DNA from 2 places in the Microbacterium sp. NPDC090281 genome. Region 1 is predicted to be linked to the other one. Evidence: riboswitches for the same ligand, from Rfam matches in the RefSeq annotation. Region 1 holds a riboswitch; the other holds the start of a gene.
What was found. A riboswitch is a leader RNA that binds a small molecule or an ion and turns the genes downstream of it on or off. The one in region 1 is predicted to bind thiamine pyrophosphate.
Positions count from the first base shown of each region.

Region 2: another riboswitch for thiamine pyrophosphate. It lies ahead of thiM (hydroxyethylthiazole kinase); the one in region 1 lies ahead of ACIQTX_RS04130 (ECF transporter S component).

Region 1 covers NZ_JBIVYH010000001.1:862,618-872,067, reverse strand. The annotation lists gene ACIQTX_RS04140 (energy-coupling factor transporter transmembrane component T family protein) at 1-219, opposite strand, end outside; gene ACIQTX_RS04135 (ABC transporter ATP-binding protein) at 216-1,685, opposite strand; gene ACIQTX_RS04130 (ECF transporter S component) at 1,682-2,338, opposite strand; TPP riboswitch at 2,331-2,440, opposite strand; gene ACIQTX_RS04125 (D-alanyl-D-alanine carboxypeptidase family protein) at 2,522-4,174, shown strand; gene ACIQTX_RS04120 (ABC transporter ATP-binding protein) at 4,318-6,579, opposite strand; gene ACIQTX_RS04115 (ABC transporter ATP-binding protein) at 6,576-8,303, opposite strand; gene ACIQTX_RS04110 (hypothetical protein) at 8,572-9,450, shown strand, end outside.
Region 2 covers NZ_JBIVYH010000002.1:14,428-23,877, forward strand. The annotation lists gene ACIQTX_RS14275 (bifunctional hydroxymethylpyrimidine kinase/phosphomethylpyrimidine kinase) at 1-835, opposite strand, end outside; gene thiM (hydroxyethylthiazole kinase) at 832-1,680, opposite strand; TPP riboswitch at 1,671-1,765, opposite strand; gene ACIQTX_RS14285 (NAD-dependent epimerase/dehydratase family protein) at 1,772-2,734, opposite strand; gene ACIQTX_RS14290 (DUF402 domain-containing protein) at 2,780-3,508, opposite strand; gene pheT (phenylalanine--tRNA ligase subunit beta) at 3,576-6,086, opposite strand; gene pheS (phenylalanine--tRNA ligase subunit alpha) at 6,086-7,126, opposite strand; gene ACIQTX_RS14305 (amino acid ABC transporter permease) at 7,169-8,071, opposite strand; gene ACIQTX_RS14310 (amino acid ABC transporter permease) at 8,068-8,715, opposite strand; gene ACIQTX_RS14315 (glutamate ABC transporter substrate-binding protein) at 8,797-9,450, opposite strand, start outside.

The DNA of each region.
Region 1 (9,450 bases):
CGGTGCGAAGATCGCGATCGGCAGCAGCCGCTTGAGCACCGTCGACAGACGCAGCCCGGTCAACGGCAGGCAGAGCAGCTGCAGAACGATCGCGGCGAGCGCGCTCGTGACGTCGATGGACGCGAACAGCGGCACCGACAGCAGCACTGCGAGCACCAGCTTCGTCACCGGGTTCACGCCGTCGAGCCACACCCGCCGCTCGGTCTCGACCGCCGTCACGATGCTGCCCCCAGTTCGATGCCCAGCTCGATGCGATGACCACCCAGGTGCCGGATCACGGCGTCGTCGTGCGTGACCGCGATGATCGACCGGCCTCGCGCGATCTCCTCCTGCAGCAGGGCGACGAGCGAGATCCACCCGCGACGGTCCTGCCCGAACGTCGGTTCGTCGAGCACGATCACCTCGGGCGCTCCCGCCAGCACGGTCGCGACCGATAGCCGCCGCTTCTGCCCTCCGGAGAGCGTGAACGGGTTGGCGAGTGCGAGAGGGGCGAGGCCGAGGCGCTCGAGCAGCTCGTCGACGACGGCATCCGTCTTCACACGGTCCCAGCCGAGCGCCCGAGGGCCGACGGCGAGCTCGTCGCGCAGCGTCTGGGCGAGGAACTGATGCTCCGGCTCCTGGAACACCATGCCGATACGGGTGAGCAGTTCGCGCGAGGTCCAGCGGATGGGACGCGTGCCCTTGCGCCCGGCGAGCTCAGGCGCAGACCGCACCTCACCTGACTGTTCCGGGATGAGCCCGGCGAGGGTCAGCGCGAGCGTCGACTTGCCTGCCCCGTTCGGCCCCGTGATCACGGTCGCGTTCGCCCGAGGCACCCGCAGGTCGAGTCCCGCCTGCACCACGACGCCCGGCTCCCTGGCGATCGCGAGACCAGAGGCGGTGAGCGCGTCGGGCGCCGACACCTGCTCCAGCACGGGAAGGTCGATGTCGCGGTCGGGCACCCACACTCCGGCGTCGGCGAGCACGTCGCCGTGGGCGGCGAACACCTGATCCGGCGCGCCGTCGGCCAACAGCCCGCCGTCGGCTGCGAGCACGATCACCCGGGTCATCAGATCGACCCAGATCGGCGTGCGGTGCTCGACGACGATCAGCGTCGCACCGGTGGAGGTGACCGCACGTTCGACACTCGCCCGCACCTCCCCGACGCCCTCGGGGTCGAGGTTGGCCGTGGGCTCATCGAGCAGCAGCAGTCCCGGGCGCATCGCGAGGACGCCGGCCAGCACCAGTCGCTGCTTCTGTCCGCCCGAGAGCGCCTTCGTGGGGCGCTGCAGCGGAACATCGAGCCCGACGGCGTCGAGGGCCTCGGCGACGCGGCGGGGGATCTCGGATGCCGCGACACCCAGGTTCTCGCAGCCGAAGGCGACATCGTCGCCCACCTTCGACAGGACGATGCCGGCATCCGGATCCTGCAGGACGAGTCCCACCTGACCGTGCCGCGATTCGGGAGCCGCACCGTCGATGCGCAGCGACCCCGTCCGCTCACCCTCATCGTCGTCGCCCAGCACACCGGCGAGACCGGCGAGCAGCGTCGACTTCCCCGCGCCGGACGCACCGAGCAGCAGCACACGCTCACCGGGTTCGATCGTGAACGAGACGTCAGCGACGGCGGGGCGCTTTCGACCGGCGTACCGCCAGCCCCAGCCCGCAGCCTGCACGCGGGCCGGGGAGGCGAAGGTCACGCTCAGACCTCGCGCACGTGCTCTCGCCCGACGGCGAAGCGGTTGAGTGCACCGGTGACGGCGAGGGCGCGCACGAGCAGCCAGCCGACCACGCCCGCCAGGATCGCGCCGGAGACGATCACGCTGACCAGGTAGATCGTGTTGAACTCGACCGACTTCAGGATGTTGGGCGAGCTGCCGTAGAACAGCTCGAACACCCATGCGGCGACCGCGGCTCCGACTCCGGCCAGCGCGGCGACCGCGATCCCGAAACGACGGTAGAAGAACAGGGCGAAGATGATCTCCGCGCCGAGGCCCTGCACGATGCCCGACAACACGGTCGAGATGCCCCACACGTTGCCGATCAGCATCGACACGATCGCGGCGACCAGCTCGACGACCAGCGCGGCACCCGGCTTGCGGATCACGAGGCCACCGACCACGCCGCCGAGCAGCCAGATGCCCACGGCGATGCCGCCGAGGCCGGGCGTCAGAGCGTCGGCCGCGCCGAACCAGGCGTAACCGATCGTGTTCCAGCCCCAGAACACGAGACCGATCGCGACGCCGAGAACCGCGGCGACGACGATGTCGACGACGCGCCAGCGCCAGATCGATGTGCGGTGGATGCCCGTCGCGGCGGCGGATGCCTGCTGCGCGGATGTGGACGTAGGCGTACTCATCTGAACTCCTCCCTGCGCTGGCATTACCCAGATCAGGTTCGACGGTCGAAGCGCGATTCGCTCCCTCTCAGCCCGGCTCGCCGGACTCCCGTGGTTGTGCTGATGATCTTACCGCCGGCGACACCCGCACGGCGACAAGGCCATGCGCCGCGGAACTCGCCCGGGATTGGGTACCGTAAACGAGTGACCGCAACAGACCCCGCCGACGAGGCGACGGGCGTCGTCAGCGACGACGGCCCGGCGACCGCCGCCCCCTCCGGACCTGTCGATGCTGCGACAGGCGGTTCGGTGCTGACGGCCGAGCAGACGTCGACGCGCGCGCTCGCGCCGGAGTCCGTGATCGCGCCGGAACCGGTGATCGCCCCCGAGCCGGTGACGCCCGCTCTGACCAAGCCACCGTTCATCCCGAAAGAGCGCATCGTCCAGGACGACCCTGACGAAGCGAGCGCCCTCCTGGATCCGGCCTCACCCCGATGGGCGGATGACTCGACCACTGCCACCGCTCTGACGTGGGTCGATACTGCAACGGTCGCCACGCACACCGGCACCGCGACTCTCGACGAGACCTCCGAGAGCGAGAAGGCGCCGGGGCTGATGCGCGGGGCACGCCTTCGTCCCGCGATCGCCCGCCCTGGTGTCCTCGTGCCGCTCGGCACGCTCGTCGGCCTCGTCGCCGTCTACACCGGCACGACGCTGCTCTGGCCACTCCACGAGGTGCCGCCGACGGTACAGTCCGTTGAGATCACGACCGCCCCCGCTCCCGCAGCCACCGTCACCTGGCCGGCACAGGGCGCGGGAGCCGTCGGCATCGCCGGGCTGAGCACCGCCGCATCGGTCCCCGACCCCGTGAGCATCGCGAGCATCACGAAGGTCGTGAGCGCTCTGATGGTGCTCGACCGGATGCCGCTCGCGCTCGGCGAGCAGGGTCCCGAGTTCTCGTTCACCCGCGCCGACAGCGTGAAGTACTGGGACTATCGGCGCAGCGACCAGTCCGCTCTCGATGTGCCGATCGGCGGGGTGCTGACGGAGTACCAGCTGCTGCAGGGCACGCTCCTGGGCTCGGCCAACAACTACATCGACCGCCTGGCTTCCGAGATCTGGGGCTCAGAGAGGGAGTTCGCGACGGCCGCAGAAGTCTGGCTGCGCGAGCGTGGTCTCACCGGAATCACTGTGGTGACCCCCTCGGGCTTCGACGAGCGCAACGTCTCCACTCCCGAGGCCCTGGTCGCGCTCGGCGAGCGGGCGATGCAGAATCCGGTGTTCGCAGAGATCGTCGGCACCAAGTCCGTCGATCTTCCGGGCGCCGGCACCGTGGTCAACACGAACGGGATGCTCGCCGACCCGGGCGTCGTCGGCATCAAGACCGGCACCCTCGTCGGCTGGAACCTGCTCACCGCGAAGGATGTGACCGTCGGGGACACGACCGTGCATCTCTTCGCCGCGGCCCTGAACCAAGACGACAACGAGCAGCGGCTCGCCCTCACTCGTTCCCTGTTCGCTGAGACGGAAGCGGCGTTGGAGGCTCAGGATCCGGCGGTCGCCAAGAGTACGGTCGTCGGCCAGGTCACGACGCTCTGGGGCGACGAAGTCGACATCATCACCGAGGCCGATGCCGATGTGGTGCTGTGGAACGGCGCCACCGCCACGGCGACCGCGGCGTTCGACCTCGGTGACGAGCGCGCGCAGGACGGCACCGTCGGCACGCTCACCGCTGCCGGTCCGCTCAACACCGCGACGATCCCGCTGGTTCTGGCGGAAGACGTCGAGGGGCCGAGCCCCTGGTGGCGTCTGACCCACCCGCTGGAATTGCTCGGCATCACCGCCGAACGCTCCTGACGCACCGCGCTGGGCACCGGCGAGCACGGCGCTGCGGCGCCCGATCTCGCTCCCGACACGGCGCCTTCCAGCCGCTGACCGGACACAGCACGACGCCCCACCCCGCGTGAGCGGAATGGGGCGTCGTCCTGCGATACGCGGGATCAGGAACGGTGGCCGGAGCCGTCCGCACCGTCTTCCAGCACGGCCTGCGCTGCCGCGGTCTCGGCACCGGGCACCTGAGCGCCGACCGACGCGCCCGCCACGGCTGCCGCAGCTTCGGCCGCCGTGCCGTCGGCGTTGCTCGCGTCGCCCGTGACGACGACCGGCGTCGTTCCGGTGAGCGCATCTTCGGCGTCGATGTCTGTCGCCGCCTGCTCGAACTGCGACTGGTACAGACGCCAGTAGGCGCCCTGCGCGGTGATGAGCTCGTCGTGCGTGCCCTTCTCGACGATGTCGCCGTGCTCCATCACGAGGATGAGGTCGGCGTCGCGGATGGTCGACAGACGGTGCGCGATCACGAACGACGTGCGTCCTTCACGGAGCGCGGCCATCGCGTGCTGCAGCAGCAGCTCGGTGCGGGTGTCGACAGCCGATGTCGCCTCATCGAGGATGAGGATCGAAGGCTGAGCGACGAACGCCCGCGCGATGGTGATGAGCTGACGCTCACCCGCCGACACGTTCGCGGCATCCTCGTCGAGCACCGTGTCGTAACCCTCGGGGAGGGCGTGCACGAAGCGGTCGACATAGGTCGCCTTGGCAGCGGCGAGAACCTCTTCGTCGGTCGCGGTGGAGCGGCCGTAGCGGATGTTCTCGCGGATGCTGCCTGCGAACAGCCACGGGTCCTGCAGCACCATGCCGGTGCGAGAGCGCAGTTCGTCGCGCGTCACCTCGGCGATGTCCTGACCGTCGAGCATGATCCGTCCGCCGCTGAGCTCGTAGAAGCGCATGATCAGGTTGACCAGCGTCGTCTTGCCCGCACCGGTCGGACCGACGATCGCGACGGTCTGCCCCGGCTCGACCCGGAACGACAGATCCCGGATGAGCGGACGCTCCGGCGTGTAGGAGAACGCGACGTTCTCGAACTCGATGACGCCCTTGCCCTCCGTGAGCTCGGGAGCATCGGCGTCGTCCGCCTCCTGCTCATCCGCGTCGAGCAGCTGGAAGACCCGCTCGGCCGATGCCGTGCCGGACTGCACCACGGCAGCCATGCCCCCCAGCTCGGACAGCGGCTGCGTGAACTGCTGCGAGTACTGGATGAACGCCTGCACGTCACCGAGACGGAGCTGACCGTTCGCGACCATCAGACCACCGAGCACCGCGATGCCCACGTAGCTGAGGTTGCCGACGAACATCATGGCCGGCATGATGACGCCGGACAGGAACTGGGCCTTGAAGCTCGCCTGGAACAGTTCTTCGTTCTCGACCTGGAACTTGTCCAGCGCGTCCTTCTCGCGTCCGAAGACCTTCACCAGCGCGTGACCGGAGAATGCCTCCTCGACGCGGGCGTTCAGCCGACCGACCTTGCGCCACTGGGTGCCGAAGGCCTTCTGCGAACGCGGTCCGATGATGCCGAAGATGATGCCCATGAGGGGCAGCGTGACGAGAGCCACGAGGGCCAGCTGCCACGAGATCGAGAACATCATCACGAGCACGCCGATCACGGTGAGCACCGAGGTGAGAGCACCGGAGAGCGACTGCTGCATCGTCTGCGTGATGTTGTCGATGTCGTTCGTGACGCGCGAGATCAGCTCACCGCGCTGCACCTTGTCGAAGTACGCCAGCGGCAGGCGGTTGATCTTCGCCTCGACCGACTCACGCAGTCGCCACATGGTGCGCACCATGATCACGTTGATGACGTAGCCCTGGATCCAGGTGAGGAAGGCAGCCGCGACGTAGATCGCGAGCACCGCGGCGATGACCAGCCGCAGCGCGTCGAAGTCGATGCCCTGGCCGACCGTGAAGTCGCCCAGCGCTCCGACCTGATTCGCGAAGTCGTCTTGCCCTCCGGCTCGCAGCGCCTCGACGACGACGTCTTGCGACGTGCCGGCGGGGAAGCCGGGGAAGCCATCGGTCGGCTGTCCGAGCTGGATGGAGATGAAGCCCTTGTAGACGAGGTTGGTCGCCTCCGCGAGCACCTTGGGCGCCGCGACCGTCAGGACCACACCGATCGCACCCAGGATCGACACGAAGACGAACCAGATGGCCGACGGCTTCAGCAGCCCGATCATGCGCGCGAAGCTGGGGCCGAAGTTGTCGGCCTTGCCCGGTGCGACGCTGTCCCAGTCTCCGGAGTTCTGACGCGCCTGCTCAGCGAGCTCGGCCTCGTACTTCTCCTCGGCGCTCAGCTCGACCTCGGCCACTGCTGCCTTGCCGCGGCCGCGGCCGCGCTTGACCTTGCCCTGTTCGTTGTTCTGCTCGCTCATGCGTCCACCCCCAGCTGCGATTCGACGATCTCTCGGTAGGTGTCGCTCGTCTCGAGCAGCTCCTCGTGAGTGCCGACACCGACCATGGTTCCGCCTTCGAGCACGACGATGCGGTCGGCATCGGTGATCGACGAGACGCGCTGGGCGACCACGATCTTCGTGACGTGCGGGAGCTCCCGCCACAGCGCCTGACGCAACCGGGCGTCGGTGGTCAGGTCGAGGGCGGAGAACGAGTCGTCGAAGACGAGGATCTGCGGCTGATGCACGATCGCACGCGCGATGGCGAGACGCTGACGCTGACCGCCGGAGACGTTCGTGCCGCCCTGGGCGATACGGGACTCGAGGCCGTCGGGCATCTCCTCGACGAAGTCGCGACCCTGCGCGATGTCGAGCGCGTGCCAGAGCTCTTCGTCTGTGGCCTCTTCACGGCCGTAGCGCAGGTTCGACGCGACGGTGCCGGTGAAGAGGAACGGACGCTGCGGCACCAGGCCGATGCTGTCCCACAGCGACTCGACGTCGGCCTCGCGCACATCGGTGCCGCCGACATGGACGGAACCACCGGAGACGTCGAACAGACGCGGGATGAGCGAGACGAGCGTCGTCTTGCCCGAGCCGGTCGATCCGACGATGGCGACGGTCTCACCAGGCTCTGCGGCGAAGCTGATGCCGGTGAGCACCGGAGAGTCGGCACCCGGGTAGGTGAACTCGACGTCGTCGAGCGCCACGGATCCGGGGACCGGGAACTCGGTGACGCCGTTCTCCGGGCGCAGCAGCGTGGACTCGGAGTCGAGCACCTCGCCGATGCGCTCGGCCGACACGGCAGCACGAGGGATCATCATCGCCATGAAGCTCGCCATGATGACGCCGCCCATGATCTGGCCGATGTACTGCATGAAGGCGAACAGCGTGCCGACCTGCACCGTGCCGTTGTTGACCTCGATGCCGCCGAACCAGATGACGGAGACGACCGTGACGTTGAGGATGAGCATGAACAGCGGGAACAGCAGCACGAACAGCGAGCCGACCTTGCGGCCGACGTCCATGATGTCGGTGTTGGCTCCGCGGAAACGCTCTTCTTCGATGCGCTCACGCACGAACGCGCGCACGACGCGGACGCCCGTGAGCTGCTCGCGCATGATGCGGTTGACGTTGTCGAGCTTGCCCTGGTAGCTGCGGAACAGCGGCACCATGCGCCCGATCACGAGCGCGGCGAGGATCAGCAGCAGCGGCACCGAGACGGCGATGAGCCAGCTGAGGCCGACGTTGGTCTGCACGGCGAAGATGATGCCGCCGATCGCGAGCAGCGGCGCGGTGACGAGCATGGTGGCGCCCATCATGGCGAGCATCTGCACCTGCTGCACGTCGTTCGTGTTGCGCGTGATGAGCGAGCCGGCGCCGAACTGCGAGACCTCGCGCTCGGAGAACCCGCTCACCTTGCCGAAGACGTCGGCGCGGATGTCACGGCCGGCACCCATCGCGGCGCGCGCCGCGAAGAAGGTCGCCGTGATCGAGGCGATGATCTGGCCCAGCGACACGGCGAGCATGAACAGACCGGTGCGCCAGATGTATCCGGTGTCACCCTGGGCGACGCCCTTGTCGATGATGTCGGCGTTCAGGCGCGGGAGGTAGAGGGTCGCGGCGACACTGGCGAGCTGGAAGACCAGCACGGCCAGCAGCAGCCACCGGTATCGAGAGAGATAGCGGACGAGGATTTTTCCCAGCACAGGCGGACTTTCTAGGAAGGATGGAACGGCGGATTTCTCGGCAGACGGATGCCGACCGACAATCGGCCACAAGACAGAGTGCCACGAACTGCGGACATTCGGATCCCCCTCACGGCGGACCTTCGCTGACAGCGAACCTCTTCCCGCCCCGATCAGCGGTTTCTGCACGCGGGTGAACAACAGAGGGAGGGAATCTCAGGAATATCTTGTATTTACTCGCTGATACAATTTGTGTTAGACATGTGACACAAAGAAGAACGGACGCCACATGCCTGTGACCATCGCCTCCCCGACCGTGCTCGGCCCCTGGTTGAATGATCCCGCACAGTTGCTGGGGGCCATCCTCTCGATGCCGTGGGTATCACTGTTCCTCGCGGCGATCATCGCCGTCGGCATCGTCGCCTCTCCCCGCTGGCGCGCGCGTCAGGAGAGCAGCGTGCGGCTTCCCTCGACGTTGTCCGGCGCGGTCGCCACCCGCCACGCACCCGAGCATCGGACGCTCGGCGTCGCGGCGATCGCGGTCATCGCCGTCTTCCTCGCCGAGAACCTGATCACCGGCTACGCCCTGAACCTCAACGGCGTCGTGTCCTGGTGGCGGTACGCGACGCCCGTGTTCACGGCATCCATCGGCATCGGAGTCCTTCTGGCGCTCATCTCCGCACGAGGCAGCACCCGACCTGAGCGCCCGGTCCTCTCCTCACGCCGCACCTGGCTCACTTTCAGCCCGCGCATCGGCTCCGTGATCGCGACCTCCGCACTGCTCGCCCTCATCGCCACCTCGGTCGCCGCGGGCATGGCCTCTTCACGCATCGGGGACGGCCCCTACGTCTACCTCGAGATCAGCATTCCTAACGAGTCGATCGACCCGATCCGTCCCTGGTTCTACGGGTGGGCCTACGGCATCCCCGTCCTGATCTGCACCGCCGCCCTCATCGCGGTGGCCGTGGCCGCGCTGCATGCCAACGCGGCGCGCCCGTTCCTCCGCCCCGAAACGGTCGTCGCCGAGCAGCGCGAACGTCACGACATCGCGACGGGGGTCACGCGGATCGTGGCGTCCAGCGCCCTGCTCGCCCTCGCGGGGGCGTGGCGGTTCATCGCCGAGGCCGGTTCGATCAGCGGGCTCAGCATCGATGGCGACGGCGGCAGC
Region 2 (9,450 bases), on a different contig from region 1:
CGAGCTGGGCGCGGAGGAAGTCGGCCGGCGGGACATGCACCGCGCGCACTCCCCGCGTGTTCTGCGCGGTCAGCGCGGTGAGCACGGCCATGCCGTAGCCGCCGTTCGCGGCGATGGACTTGAGATCGGCCTGGATACCGGCACCTCCGGACGGATCACTCCCGGCGATGCTGAGAACCCTCGGCACGGATGCCGCGAGCCACCGACGCCGGAACGCCCCGGCCATCGCCTCAGGGTCGTCGGCCGCGCACAACGCCGAGACCACCGCGAGTCCGACCGCACCGGCCTCGCGAAGCGACTCGGTGTCGTCGATGCCGACGCCACCGATCGCCACGCACGGGAGCGGGCTGCTCGCCACGAAGGCAGCGAAGCCGTCGACACCGAGCGGTGCAGGATGGTCCGCTTTGGTGGTCGTCGGCCTGATCACCCCGACCCCGAGGTAGTCCACGGTTCCGGGCGGGAGCGCACGAACCGCCTCGAGGTGCGCCGGGCTGTTCGCGGTGAGACCGATCAACGCGTCGGGTCCCAGCGCTTCGCGTGCCCGCAGCACGGACGCGTCGCCCTGTCCGAGGTGCACACCATCGACCCGCGCGCCGCGTCCACGGGCTGTGACAGCAGCATCCAGCCGGTCGTTCACGACGAGCAGTGCCCGTCCGTCGATGACCCGGGACAGGGCGATCAACTGCTCGACCGTCTCGGCATCGGTCGCAGCCTTGGCACGCAGTTGGACGATGCGCACCCCGCCGTCGACCGCCAGACGCACGGTCTCGACGATGCCGCGGTCTCCGCAGAGCGCTTCATCCGTGACGAGGTAGAGGGACAGATCCGCGTTCACAGGGCGCCGCCTTCGACGCGCGCACCGGCTCTGACGTCGTCTGCGCCGACCGCGGCGAGAGCGTCCAGCAGCGCGACGGCGAAGCTGCCCGGTCCGGTCGCACTCGCTGCGGCCCGCTCGGCAGCGATCGTGTAGACGAGGCTCGCAGCGGCGACGGCGGTGAGCGCATCGTGCTCGGTCTCCCTGGCGGCCCCGAGGAAGGCGGCCATCACCGCCCCGAGGGCACACCCTCCGCCGGTGACGCGCGTCAGAAGCTCATGGCCGTTCGCCAAGCGCAGCACTCGAAAACCGTCGGTGATGAGATCGATCGGGCCCGACACCGCGACGACGCTGCCCGTCCGTCGAGCGAGAGCGACGGCGGCATCGGCCGCCGCCTCCGTGCTGTCGGTCGCGTCCACGCCGCGGCCACCGGCGCTGAGGCCGGCGACGGCGAGGATCTCGGAGGCATTTCCGCGAATCGCGGTCGGACGCTGCTCGATCAGCCGGTGCGCGAGAGCCGTGCGCACCGGGAGAGCGCCGACGGCGACCGGGTCGAGCACCCAGGGCGTCCCGGATGCCGTGGCGCCGGCGACGGCTTCCAGACTCGCCGACCGCTGCTCGGGAGTGGGCGTACCGAGGTTGATCAGCACTCCCGAGGCGATCCCGGCGAACATCCCCGCCTCATCGACGATGTCGACCATCGCGGGGGCGGCGCCGAGAGCCAGCAGCACGTTGGCGGTGAAGCCCGTGACCACCGCGTTGGTGATGCAGTGCGTCAACGGGGGCGCCTCGCGAAGCACCCCCAGCAGGGCCGCGGCTGAACCGGCGAGGTCGATGGTGGAATCAGGACGCAGAAGATCGCTCATCGCGACATCCCTTCGCTAGTACGAACTAGATCAGGTTCGACGGGTCTGTTCTCAGCCGCGGATTGCGGCACCCCGTGTCACTGCTCGAAGTCTAGCGATCGGCCAGCAGCTCCCACTCCTCCGCTCGCGTGAGTCCGGCGCTGCGATCCCGGTCGACACCGCGCTCCCGTTCATCCGCGACGATGCGCTCCACCGTGTCGGCGAGCGGACGGAGCCGCCCGCCGCTCGCGTGAAATGCGCTGTTCGAGCGGGTCATCCAGCCCGTCATCTCGGCCGGAAGCCACATCGGCAGCGAACGAGGCCCCGCCCAGTACTCGACCTCGTGGGCGAGGAGCCACTCCTCTTCGGCGACGACCGTGTGACCGGTGTGCCCGGCCGCGGCACGAACCGCCTCCAGTAGGACGGCGAGGGGACACTCATCCCCCACGGCGTTGACAGCTCCGCTGCGGGTGGCCGTGACGACGTAGGCGGCGAGGTCGTCGACGTCGATGACCTGCGCGCTTCTGCCTGCGAGCGGCGGCAGCAGCACGGGCTCCGAGCCCGCTCGCGCGAACGCAGCACCCCAGTAGCCGAACCGGTCGCTGGGATCTCCGTCGCCCACGATGAGCCCAGGGCGCACAACGAGGGCCCGCTCGCCCAGTCGTCCGACAGCATCTTCGGAAGCAGCCTTCTGCGCGCCGTACTCGTACTCGTCGCCGGGGCCGGCGGCCGGATGACGTGGGGCCGACTCATCCGCTCCAGTCGTAGCGTCGTCGGCGTAGACCGACACCGACGACACGTACGTCCAGCGCGCGGCACGGTCGCCGAGGGCATCGACCGCACGCTCGACGTGTGCCGCCTGCGACGAGATGTCGACGACCTGATCCCAGTCGCGTCGTGCGAGGTCGGCGTACACGCCGGAGTCGTCGCGGTCGCCGCGCACGAGGAGGGTGCCCTCTGGCGCCGGGCGCGTGCCGCGAGCGAGGCAGGTCACCGTGGCGCCTTCGTCGAGCCATCGCCGGGCGATGCGTCCGGAGAGCCAACCCGTGCCGCCGAGGATCAGAACATCTGTCATGGCTCCATGTCATCAGGTACCGATCTCCTGCGGAACCGCTTCCGCTCAGAGCAGATCGGCTCTCAGCCCCAGCTGGTCCAGGCCCGCGAGCACCGGAACGGTCCACACCGGGTCAGGCTGCCAGTGCCGCCACTCGGCATCGAACGGCCAGTCGTCGGCCTCGAATGAGGCGATCGCCGCGTCCGCATGCCGCTCGATCTGCGCGGCCTGTTCGGGGCTGAGCCGCCCTTGCTCGATCGCAGCGACGAGCTCATCCTCGTCCTTGAGGTGGATACCGCCGTCCGCATCGATCTCCACATCGAGGATGTGGTCGGACGAGTACGTGTCGTGGTCGGTGCGCAGGTGCGCATTCTCGAGGTTGACGTACCAGCCGGCGAACTTCCAGTCCTCCGCCGTGGTGTCGCTCCAGAACAACCAGACCGACCACGGCATCCCCGCGGGCGCGATGCACAGCACTCCGTTGCCTCGCCAGCGCTCGATGATGCGCGTCCGGGGCTCGATCCAGCGCCGGGCGAGCGGTACCTCGCGCACACGCTGTCCATCGAGAGACCCCGGCGCCTCCTGCAGCGTCCCGGGAGCGAGCCATGCCACGAGCCCGCGTTCGTCGTCTCTCACGACACGCATCGGAGTGATCCTCGACGGCTCCCCCGGCTGCCATCCCGGCTTCCGGTAGTGCCAGTCGATCTGCGCACCGGGCTCGAGGAACGGTCCCTCTCCGAGCGGTCGCGCATCGTCCGGAACGGCGGCCGGAGTGCCCTGGGGGAGGATGCTCATCCCGCCACGGTACTCCGGCGCCGTTCCCGATCGCCCGAAGAGCGACACAGTTCGTCCGAGGTCGTGCTCAGTCGCGCAGTGCTGCTCCGAAACGCTCCGTTGTGACCGCGACACCGGCGAGCTTGGCCGCGGTGGCCTCTGCCGCGGTGAGCGTGCGGTCGTCGGCGCGGAACCGCAGCGCGAAGGTCAGGCTCTTCGAGCCCTCCGCAACGCCCTCACCGCGGTAGTCGTCCACGAGGCGCACCGACTCGAGCAGCGCGCCGGCGCCCTCGGCAAGAGCTGCCTGCACGTCTGCGGCCGGCACCTCGGCCGGCACAGTGAGCGAGACGTCCTGCGTCGCCGCGGGGAACGTCGACAGCGACGCGGCGACCACACGCCCGCCTGCGAGAGACAGGATGAGGTCGAGGTCGATCTCCAGCACGGTGGCGCGACCGGGAAGATCGGCGCCTTCGGCCACTGCCGGGTGCAGCTCGCCGACGTAGCCGACCTCTTCCCCTGCGACCAGGAGCGACCCCGTGCGACCGGGGTGGAGCGCCGCGCGCTCAGCCTGGACCACATCGATCTCGACACCGGCCGCAGCCGCGATGACGCGGACGGCGTCCAGCGCCTCGACCAGCCCTGCAACCTCTGCTGGACGGCCGGGCTGACGCGGCGCCACGTACCCGGTCAGCAGCGCGGCGATGAAGCGGTGCTGTGGCGGGATGGAGGCGTTGAGCGCTGCGAGAGTCTCGTCGGACGGACGCTCGCCGAGCGGCGGCACCTCGTCTGTGCCGTACTCGACGCCCGGCTCCGGCAGGAACACGGCACCGGTCTCGAAGATCGCGAGGTCGGTCAGACCGCGCGAGATGTTGCGGTGCGCGGTCAGCAGCAGACCCGGGATGAGCGATCGCCGCAGAAACGGCGCCTGTCCGTCGAGCGGGTTCGCCAGGCGGATGCTCGGCAGGTGCTCGCCCGAGGCCGACCCATGCAGGTCGTTCTGCACGTCTGTGGTGAACGGGAACGCCGGCGTCTCGACGAGCCCCGCGGCGGCCAGAGCGTCAGCCACGCGACGACGGCCCTGCTGGTGCGCCGTGAGCCCGCGGCCGGACGGCGGGGTGGGCAGCACCGAGGGGATGCGGTCGAGCCCGTGGATGCGGGCGACCTCCTCTGCGAGCGTCCACTTGTCGGTGAGGTCGGGTCGCCAGGTCGGCGGGATCACCGTCCAACCGGAACCCCCGTCGGATGCGCTGACATCGGCACCGATGGTGGTCAGAGCGCCGACGATCTCATCATCGGTGTAGTCGACGCCGATGAGACCCTGCACGAAGCCGGCAGGCAGTTCGATCTCGCCCACGAAGACCTCGGCGAAGAGTGCACCGCCCTCTTCGGTCAGCGTGCCACCGGCGAGCTCGACCATGAGGTCGGCCGCGCGACGGGCAGCCACGAACGGGATCAGCGGGTCGACACCGCGCTCGAAGCGCTTGGACGCTTCACTGGGCAGCTTGTGGCGACGAGCGGTGCGGGCGATCGTGGTGGGGTCGAAGCTCGCGGCCTCGATCAGCACGTTCGTCGTGGTCTCACTCATCTCGGTCGTGCCGCCGCCCATGACGCCGGCGAGACCGATCGGGCCGGAGCCGTCGGTGATGAGCAGGTCCTCGACGTGGAGCGCGCGCTCCTGGCCGTCGAGCGTCGTCATCTTCTCACCCGGCGTCGCGCGACGGACCGTGATGCCGCCGTCGAGCTTGTCGAGGTCGTAGCCGTGCAGCGGCTGGCCGAGCTCGAGCATCACGTAGTTGGTGATGTCGATCAGCACGCCCAGTGAGCGCATGCCGGCAAGACTGAGACGCGCGATCATCCACGGCGGGGTGGGGCGCGAGGGGTCGACGCCGCGCACGACACGGGTCACGAACTCGCTCGCGCCGACGCGTCCGCGCACGGGAGCAGCGTCATCGACGATCGTGGTGTGACCGCTGCCCGGCTGCAGTTCGGCGAAGTCGCGCTCTGCGGGATCACGGAAGGTCGCGCCGGTGGCGTGCGAGTACTCGCGGGCCACGCCACGCAATGAGAAGGCGTAGCCGCGGTCGGGCGTGACGTTGATCTCGACCGCCACGTCGTCCAGACCCAGCAGGGCAATCGCATCGGTGCCGACGGGAGCGTCGATGCCGAGGTCGGAGAGCACCACGATGCCGTTGTGCTCATCGCCGAGGCCCAGCTCGCGCGCCGAGGCGATCATGCCGTCCGAGACATGACCGTAGGTCTTGCGGGCGGCGATCGGGAACGGGCCTGGCAGCACGGCGCCGGGCAGCGTCACGACGACCTTGTCCCCCACGCCGAAGTTGTGCGCACCGCAGACGATTCCGCGGATACCACCGTTCTCCTCGCCCACATCGACCTGGCACCAGTTGATGGTCTTGCCGTTGGACTGCGGCTCGGGTTCGATCGAGACGACCTGGCCGACGACCACGGGGCCAGTGATGTCGAAGCGGTGCACGTCTTCTTCCTCGAAGCCGACGGTCACCAGGGCCTCGAGGACGTCCTCGGGCGTGGCATCCGCTGCCAGATCGACGTACTCACGCAGCCACGAAAGCGGGACGCGCATCACACCACCATCCCGTACTGCTCGCTGAATCGGACATCGCCCTCGGCCATGTCGCGCATGTCCTGGACGTCACTGCGGAACATCAGACCTCGCTCGATACCCATGCCGAACGCGAAGCCGCTGTACACCTCCGGGTCGATCCCGGCCGCACGCAGCACGTTCGGGTTGACCATGCCGCAGCCGCCCCACTCGATCCAGCGCGCGCCGCCCTTGAAGGTCGGGTGCCACAGGTCGAGTTCCGCGGAGGGCTCGGTGAAGGGGAAGTAATTGGTGCGGAAGCGCGTCTTGGCCTCGGGACCGAAGAGCTGCTTCGCGAAGTGGTCGAGCGTGCCCTTGAGGTGCGCCATCGTAATGCCCTTGTCGATCACGAGACCCTCGAACTGGGTGAAGACCGGCAGGTGCGTGGCGTCGAACTCGTCGGTGCGGTAGACCCGCCCAGGACACAGCACGTAGATCGGCACCTCACGGTCGAGCATCGAGCGCACCTGCACCGGGCTCGTGTGCGTGCGCATCACCAGGTGACGCGAGGTCGGGTCGACGTAGAACGTGTCCTGCTCCTGGCGGGCGGGGTGGTCGACGTCGAAGTTCAGGGCGTCGAAGTTGAACCACTCGTGCTCGAGCTCCGGTCCCTCCGCGATCTCCCAGCCCATGCCGACGAAGATGTCGCAGACCTGGTCCTGGAGGAGGGTGAGCGGGTGCCGGGCGCCGACACGCGTGCGCGAGGGCACAGCCGTGATGTCGATCCGCTCTGCTTCGAGACGCGCGGTGACCTCTGCGGCGGCAAGCTCCGCCTCCTTGGCGGCGAGCGCCTGTGTCACCTGCCCGCGTCCCTGACCGACGAGCTTGCCGAAAGCGGCTTTGTTCTCTGGCGCGACCTGTCGCATCGAGGCGTTCAGGACCGCGAGCGGCGATCCGTCGGCGACGTGGGCGGCACGAGCCGCTTTCAGCTCGGCGGTGTCGGTTGCTGTGGCGATCGCCGCGAGGGCGTCGGCGACAGCGGCTTCGACCGCTTCCGGGGTGATTTCAGGAGACTCTGACACGAGAATCGAGTCTACCGGGGGCGCGTGGGTCGCTTTCGCGGATCAGCGCTGTGCCTCGGATCCGTCGCCCTGCAGGACGATGAGCGAGGTGTTCGTCTCGCCTCCGTGCTGACGGGGATCCGGCACCGCAGGCCCGGCCTTCGGCGAGCGCTTCGCCCGACGCTGCAGCCGGTAGGCGATGTAGGAGAGGAGAAGACACACGGCCACGTACATCGAACCGCCGACGATCGCCGCGGGGATCAGCGGGGAGCCGTAGGGCGCCTGGTTGCCGATCTGATTGATGACGTAGAGGAGCTCCTGGTACGTGATGATGAACCCGAGCGCGGTGTCCTTCAGCGCGACGACGAGCTGCGCGATGATCACCGGCATCATGGCCCGCACGGCCTGCGGGATCAGGATGAAGTACATCACCCCGGTCTTTCGCAGTCCGATCGCGTAGCCGGCTTCCTGCTGTCCGCGAGGGAGCGATTCGATGCCGGCGCGCAGCACCTCGGCGAGCACCGAGCCGTTGTAGACGATCAGTGCGATCACGACAGCCCAGTACGGCGGCATCTTCACGCCGATCACGGGAAGGCCGTAGTACAGCAGCATCATGAGGATGAGCACGGGCACCGCCCGCAGCACCTCGATGATCCACCGGACGGGCTCACGCACCCAGGCGTGCTCCGACAGGCGCCCGATGCCGAGGACGAAGCCAAGGACTATGGATCCGACGCCGGCGGCCGCGAATGCGGCCAGCGTGGCCAGCAATCCCTCACCGAAACGGACCCAGACGGCGGAGAACGTGAAGATGTTCCACTTCTCCGCGGAGAACTGCCCGGTGGCGTAGAGCCTCCACACGACCCAGCCGAGCACGGCGAGGACGACCAGGACCGTGACGGCTCCGATGAGCCGGTTGCGGACGATGGCACGGGGGCCGGGGACGTCGAAAAGGACGGAACTCATCGCGCGATCCTCCACTTGTTCTCGAGAACGCGCTGCACCCAGGCGAGCAGCAGCACCAGCACCACGAAGATGACCATGACCCACAGCAGAACGACCAGTGCGTTCTCACCGCGCTCGCTCAGCGCCGCCCGGATCGTGCCGAGGTTGACGACGGAGAAGCCCGCCGCCACCGTGGTGTTCTTCATGAGGGCGATGAGCACGCTCATCATCGGCGGGACGACGGAGCGCGTCGCCTGCGGCAGCACCACGTAGCGCATGACCTGACCGAAGTTCAGACCGATCGCGCGGGCGGCCTCTGCCTGTCCGACCGGCACGGTGTTGATGCCGGCCCGCAGCGCTTCGGCGACGTAGGTCGCCGTGTAGAGCCCGAGGGCGATGACCGCCAGCAGCAGCGAGTTCACCCGCTCCCCCAGCAGGATCGGCAGGCAGAACGCGAAGAAGAACATGACGAGGGTCAGCGGGGTGTTGCGGATCCAGTTCACATAGATGCCGCCGACGGCGCGTGCGATCGGAACCGGCGATACTCTCGCTGCCCCGACGATGAGTCCGAGAATCAGCGCGATGATGCCGCCGCCCAGGAACAGCACGATGGTTCCCCACAGTGCTTGACCCCAGAGGTCGAGGTGGTCAGTGATGACGCCCACTGCTGCTCCTGTCGATTCGAGTTCTCGGATGGTTCCTGCCGATGAGCGGGGCGGTCGATGGTGTCGACCGCCCCGCGGGAATCAACCGATCGGGTCGACCTCAGGCTGAGTCGCCTTGACGCCGGACGCACCGAGGTTGTTGTCGAAGATCTGCTGCCAGATGTCGCCGCCATCGGTCAGCTGCGTGTTGAAGTACTCGGCCAGCGCGTCATCGCCCTTGGCGATACCGATGCCGTAGCGCTCCTCGCTGAACGGCTCCCCGACGACCTTGAGGTTGTCCGGGTCCTGGGCCGCGTAGCCGATGAGGATGGCCTCGTCGGTCGTGACGGCATCCACCTGACCGTTCTTCAGGTCCTCGACGCACTTGGAGTACGTGTCGTACTCCTTGGTCGGCACCTCGGGGTAGTTCGTCTTGATGTTCTGGATCGGCGTCGAGCCGGTCGCGGAACAGACGGTCGTCTCAGCGCTCAGGTCGTCAACGCTCTTGATGTCGCTGTCAGCGCCGACGAGAAGGCCCTGTCCCGTGAGGAAGTAGGGACCTGCGAAGGAGATCTGCTCCTTGCGCTTGTCGGTGATCGAGTAGGTGCCGACGTAGTAGTCGATGTCGCCGTTCACGATGGCCTGCTCGCGGTTCGCCGAGGCGATCGCCGTGAACTCGATCTTCTCCGGGTCGACCCCGAGCGATGCCGCCATCCAGCGGGCGATGTCGACGTCGAAACCGGTGCGGTCGCCCGT